One region of the Candidatus Clostridium radicumherbarum genome, then DNA from elsewhere that is predicted to be linked to it. Evidence: a T-box and tRNA genes for the amino acid it is inferred to sense, from the RefSeq annotation. Region 1 holds a T-box; the other holds one or more tRNA genes.

Region 1 (3,276 bases):
TCAGTGACAAATTTCAACAAATTCTCTTAAACCATTATTTTTCCACCATGATACACAGGCTATATTACTTATTTATATTTTTTAAATTCTATTTTTAAAACTCTTCAAAGCATGTCGAAATTGTTCGAATATATTTAATATAAAAACTTTTAATTTTACTATTGTAAAGTGTAAAATATTTATGCTATACTAATATTGTGCCGTAAGGAAACATTAATATAATTCCCCATATTTTAATAAATATAATATATCCCCATGATAAACCCCACTTGATACCGGACACCCCCATGTTCGGTATCTTTTTTTTAGTGAAAAACTGCAGGTGAATTCACCTGCAGTTTTTTCTAAAACTCTAATTTTTCTTCAATAAATTTATCTAATTCATCAATATTTAATCTAATCTGCTGCATTGTATCTCTGTCTCTTACTGTAACAGTATTATTTTCTAAGGTATCGAAATCTATAGTTATACAGTATGGCGTTCCTATTTCGTCCTGTCTTCTGTATCTCTTACCTATGCTACCTGCTTCATCATAGTCAACATTAAATTTCTTTCTAAGTCTATCATAAACTTCATTAGATTTTTCTGATAGCTTTTTACTTAATGGTAGGATAGCTGCCTTAAATGGTGCTAGTGCAGGGTGAAAATGAAGTACTGTTCTAACATCTCCATCTTCAAGAGTTTCTTCATCATAGGCATTGCATAGGAAAGCTAAAGTTACTCTATCTGCGCCTAGAGAAGGTTCTATGCAGTATGGCACATATTTTTCGTTAGTAATTGGATCAAGATAGCTTAAATCCTGGCCTGAATGCTCCGCATGCTTATTTAAGTCATAATCTGTTCTATCTGCAACACCCCATAATTCACCCCAGCCAAATGGGAATAAAAACTCAATATCAGAGGTTGCATTACTGTAAAAAGACAATTCTTCCTTAGCATGGTCCCTAATTCTTAAAGTCTCCTTATTCATTCCAAGGTTTAAAAGAAAATTAAAGCAATACTCTCTCCAATAATTAAACCACTCTAAATCTGTTCCAGGTTTACAGAAAAATTCAAGTTCCATCTGTTCAAATTCTCTTGTTCTAAAAATAAAATTACCTGGAGTTATTTCATTTCTAAAGGATTTACCTATTTGAGCAATTCCAAAAGGAACTTTCTTTCTAGAAGTTCTTTGAACATTTTTAAAGTTTACAAATATTCCTTGTGCAGTTTCAGGTCGGAGATAAATTTCATTTTTAGAATCCTCTGTTATACCCATGTAGGTCTTAAACATAAGATTAAACTTTCTTATATCAGTAAAGTTTTTCTTGCCGCACTTAGGGCAAACAATATTATGTTCTTCAATATAGCCTTTAAGCTGCTCATTTGTCCATCCATCAGCACTAGCTACTTCAGCTCCATTTTCAGTCATATGATCCTCGACTAGCTTATCAGCCCTAAATCTAGCCTTACATTCCTTGCAATCCATTAAAGGATCGGAAAAACCACCTACATGACCTGATGCAACCCACACTTCACTGTTCATAAGTATGGCACAGTCCACTCCTACATTATATGGACTTTCTTGCACAAATTTTTTCCACCACGCTTTTTTAACATTGTTCTTAAATTCTACACCTAAGGGTCCAAAGTCCCAAGCATTTGCAAGTCCTCCATATATTTCTGAGCCGGCAAATACAAAGCCCCTTCCTTTTGCAAGTGCTACTATTTTATCCATAGTCTTTTCAACAGCCATTTATCTTTTCCTCCTTTTAGTCAGAACACGGGGTAATTTAACCTCGTTCGCTCCGCTCACAAATTACCCGTTAAAGTCCATTTAGGACTTTAACCTCCTTTTAGTGGTATCACTGAGTAGTTTAAGACTACTCGTTTATATTATTTCAATAAAAAAAGGACTACTTACCATAAGGGACGAAAGAATTTTCTTCCGCGGTTCCACCCTTGTTGGCAAATGCCCTGCTTTCACATTAAAATCACTCAAAAGTTCCCTTCATACTAGCCCTTTAGCTGCTTACACCATCACAGCCTCTCTATAAAAATTCTAATATTACTCTTCTTTCTCATCATGATATATAAAATTATATTCTTAATTATAACCTATTACTTAATATTGTCAATGCTATAATGTTTCTTTTGGGTTTTTATTTCCAAAGTCCTTCTTGTTATGAAATATTTCTTTTCTTCCTATATTTTTTGTTTCATATCTTTCTTTTCTTATTTTTATCACACCATAGACTATGACTGCTGCGCCCAACACTAAAGCTATTATCTCAGAAACTAAATCAGGTATATATTTAGAAACTAGATTATCACCAGTAATCATATTAATGGCAGTATATACGAGAATACTTGCTCCAATATAGACTATTATTCCATACTTTTTCATAAGGTTAGCTACAAATTTAGCTCCGAAAAAAATAATAGGTATACTAAGAGAAAGCCCAAAAATTATAAGCCATATATTTCCATTAGCTGCACCTGCTATAGCCAGCACATTATCTAATCCCATACTTAGATCTGCTATTATTATATTTGATACAGCCTTCCACAAACTTTTATCAGCCTTAATTTCACTACCTTCCGAAACATCCTCCATGTTTAGTAAATCCCAGGTTATTTTTATAAGTAATAACCCTCCAATTAACTTTATTGGCAGCCATTCTATAGACATAATCAGTGAAATAATGCATGTAAATATTATTCTAAGAACTACTGCTCCAGCAACACCAATTAAGCTTGCAATTTTAGCCTGCTTCTTTGGTAAATTTCTTATTGCTAAAGCAATGACACTTACATTATCCCCAGATAGAGTAATATCCATTATAGTAATTTGAAGAATAGAAAATAGTATTAGCCATATATTATCCATTATTACGCTCCTCATTAGTTTTAAGTACAAAAAAGCAATGTCATTTAAGACACTGCCTTTATTATATTTATAAATATAAAAATTATACTAATAAAAATGGCTCCATGGAGAGGGCTCGAACCTCCAACCCTTCGGTTAACAGCCGAATGCTCCGCCATTGAGCTACCATGGAACGTTTATTACATTAGTTATTATAGCACATAATACTAAAAATTCAAGAGCTTTTTAACTAAAATTCAAAACAAATGTAACTTAAAGTACCATAAGCATAGCTTCTATGAAGAAGTTTTGGAAGCTTCCCCTCTTCACCGCTTCCCATAGCTATAAACATTGGAGCTATGTGTTCTTCTCTTGGAATAGCCATTTTTGCATTAGGAGCTAATTTTTGATAATTAAATAAGTTTTT
Region 2 (3,276 bases), on a different contig from region 1:
ACTTTATGTTCAAGTCTAAATGTTGAGAAAAAAGATTATTTAGATTTGGCTTGCGGAACAGGAAATATGACAGAACAAATTTCTAAGAAATTTAGTGCCACCTGGGCTGTGGATTTATCAAGTTCCATGCTTACAGAGGCTGAAAGTAAACTAAGAGCTCATGGTATTAAAGCTAAATTTATATGTCAAGATATTTGTAATTTAAATCTAAACCAAAAATTTGATTTAATAACATGCTGTTTAGATGCCACCAATTATATTTTAGATGAATTAGATTTAGAAGCATATTTTACAAGTGTCTTTAAGCATCTAAAAGATAATGGCATATTTATCTTTGATATTAATTCTTATTATAAACTCACAAACATTTTGGCTAATAATGTATTTACTTTTGACGATGATAATGTAGTGTATGTATGGGACAACTACCTTGAAAATGATATAGTTGATATGAAGCTCACTTTTTTTGTAAAGGAAGAGGAAAACTATAAAAGATTCGATGAAGAGCATACGGAAAGGGCTTATAAGGAAATTGATATAGAAAAAATTATTAAGAAGGCTGGCTTTGTCATTAAAGGAAAACTAAATAATTATGAAGAAATTCCAATTTATGAAAAATGTGAAAGAATAGCATATATTCTAGCTAAATAAACAAAGCAAAGGAGATATTTTTGTGTCAGATAAATTAATAAGAGCTACTGCTCAAGATGGAGCAATAAGAATAGTTGGAGCAATAACTACAGACTTGGTTAATGAAGCAGTTAAAATGCACAATTGTGCTGCTACAGCTGCTGCTGCCTTAGGAAGAATGCTAACAGCTGGAAGCCTTATGGGAGCAATGCTTAAATCCGAGGACGAGAGTTTAACCTTACAGATTTCTGGAGGTGGTGAAGCCAAGGGTGTTGTAGTAACAGCCTACTCAAATGCCTCAGTTAAAGGTTACATTGGTAATCCAGAAGTGGATTTACCAGCAAATAGTAAAGGTAAGCTAGATGTAGGCGGAGCAATTGGTAAAAATGGGAACTTGCTTGTTATAAGAGATATGGGACTAAAAGAGCCTTATGTAGGCCAAGTTCCAATTTATACTGGCGAAATAGGAGACGATTTAGCATATTATTTCACAGCCTCAGAACAGACACCTTCAGCTGTTGGACTTGGAGTACTTGTAAACACAGATCTAAGTATAAAGGCAGCTGGGGGATTTATTATTCAAATGATGCCTGGAGCTAGCGAACTTGTAGCTGACTTAATAACCTATAGGCTCGAAGAAATACCCTCAATTACTGAATTAATAGAAAAGGGTTTGACAATTGAAGAAATTCTTGAGTTTATTTTTGAAGATATGAATTTAAATATTCTAGACAGCCTTGAGCCAAAATTTAAATGTGATTGTTCTAGGGAAAGGGTTGAAAAGGCTTTAATAAGTATTGGAAGGAAGGACTTAGAAGAAATATATAATGAAGGGAAGGAAGAGGAAATTACCTGCCATTTCTGCAATACCTCTTATGTATTTTCTAATGATGATATAGGAGAATTACTAAATAAATTAAATAGTTAATAAGTATAGGGTAACAAAGTTGTTATAAAGTGGTGTATAAATTGTGGAAAAAGTTATTGACAATTGTTTAATACCAATATATAATTGTAAATGTGTCAAATAACTTTGTGGGCGCATAGCTCAGCTGGGAGAGCATCTGCCTTACAAGCAGAGGGTCACAGGTTCGAGCCCTGTTGTGCCCACCACAAAGTCAATTAAATACGGCCCAGTGGCTCAGTTGGTTAGAGTGCCGGCCTGTCACGCCGGAGGTCGAGGGTTCGAGCCCCTTCTGGGTCGCCAACTTAATTTAATATGGCCAGATAGCTCAGTCGGTAGAGGTCAAAGGTCTAAATGACGTTTGACGGGTAATATAGCCGATGGCAATCGGCTGATTCATATTACCCAGTGCTGCTAAACTATAATATTGTTCTTTTTTTTGCAGCGGAAACAAAATTTAATATGGCCAGATAGCTCAGTCGGTAGAGCAGAGGACTGAAAATCCTCGTGTCCCTGGTTCGATTCCTGGTCTGGCCACCATATAATATGCGGAAGTGACTCAATGGTAGAGTGTCACCTTGCCAAGGTGAAGGTCGCGGGTTCGAGTCCCGTCTTCCGCTCCATATGGCGCTATAGCCAAGTGGTAAGGCAGAGGTCTGCAAAACCTCTATTCTCCAGTTCAAATCTGGATGGCGCCTCCAAAAAAGACTTTAGAAATTTAATTTCTAAAGTCTTTTTTGTATTAAATATGATGAATCTTCGCTAATTTTAATTAAAAGTTTCCGTTCATCTTTATTTATTGTTAATTATTAATTACAAAAATGCTTCCTCTATCAAAAAGTTTATCTTTACTTAAAAAAATAGGTTCTACTTTATGCTTTTTTAAAAATCCCTTTACTTCATATCCATAGAGATAATTATCTAAATGGCCATAAAAGGCTAATAAGCCATCTTCTAATAATCCGCAGCAGCCACCAATGAAACCATAATTTAAGCCTGGTAGAATTATATCTCCTGGTGGAAGGAGCAAAACATCAATGTTTTCTTCACTTAAGGATTTTGCAATGCCTTTATCACCTGTCATTACAGCACTGCTGCTAATAATAGCAGTTGAACATTTTGTATAACCTTGAGAGACTGATTTTACTTTTTTGGAACTTATATTTTGCAGTAATGCATTATCAGTATATTTAAGGTTGTGAAGAAATAAATTCTTTAAATTTAGGGCGTTTAAAATTATATCTAAAGGATATTTTGAATTAAGACTATTACTTGAATAAAGTATTTTATATTTATAATTCTCTAATTTCTTTACAAAATTTATGTCCATTTCTTTATGCACAATAATAGTATTCTCATTTACTATATTTAATAACATATCTGGATGTCCGCATACAGCCTTATAAAGCCTTTTAAAAGGAGGTACAGTTAAGACTTCTAATTTTAAAGCTTTTAAATTTTCTTTTTCATCTTCATCAATTCTATAATCCACTAAGACAGCTTTCATTCTAACACCTACATTCTTAATAGTTAATTATACAATACAATCTTTTTATTATTTTATCAAGAAAGTACAAATTAACTTTTTTTGTCGATAATTGCATTATTTATTTTGCATATACATTTTTCTAAAACACATACTATTTTAAGAAAGGAGTGTGAGTGATGCTACTTTTAACTGTTGTATATGAAAATGGCAATGAGGATATAATTGATGAAGTTAATGCAATGAAAAAATATTT

What was found. The T-box of region 1 lies ahead of ACJDUH_RS16000 (glycine--tRNA ligase). A T-box ahead of a tRNA ligase gene usually reads a tRNA of that ligase, here a tRNA-Gly.
Region 2: it has a tRNA-Gly gene. The T-box ahead of ACJDUH_RS16000 (glycine--tRNA ligase) is inferred to sense a tRNA for this amino acid. The anticodon was not compared.

The regions. Positions count from the first base shown of each region.
Region 1 is NZ_JBJHZY010000003.1:409,744-413,019, reverse strand. Features, by position in the region: gene ACJDUH_RS16000 (glycine--tRNA ligase) at 345-1,736, opposite strand; T-box leader at 1,906-2,074, opposite strand; gene ACJDUH_RS15995 (TerC family protein) at 2,121-2,870, opposite strand; tRNA gene ACJDUH_RS15990 (tRNA-Asn) at 2,968-3,042, opposite strand; gene ACJDUH_RS15985 (DODA-type extradiol aromatic ring-opening family dioxygenase) at 3,100-3,276, opposite strand, start outside.
Region 2 is NZ_JBJHZY010000004.1:251,893-255,168, reverse strand. Features, by position in the region: gene ACJDUH_RS17225 (class I SAM-dependent DNA methyltransferase) at 1-651, shown strand, start outside; gene hslO (Hsp33 family molecular chaperone HslO) at 674-1,558, shown strand; tRNA gene ACJDUH_RS17215 (tRNA-Val) at 1,668-1,743, shown strand; tRNA gene ACJDUH_RS17210 (tRNA-Asp) at 1,761-1,837, shown strand; tRNA gene ACJDUH_RS17205 (tRNA-Phe) at 1,999-2,074, shown strand; tRNA gene ACJDUH_RS17200 (tRNA-Gly) at 2,083-2,157, shown strand; tRNA gene ACJDUH_RS17195 (tRNA-Cys) at 2,161-2,235, shown strand; gene ACJDUH_RS17190 (DUF6873 family GME fold protein) at 2,337-3,041, opposite strand; gene ytxC (putative sporulation protein YtxC) at 3,200-3,276, shown strand, end outside.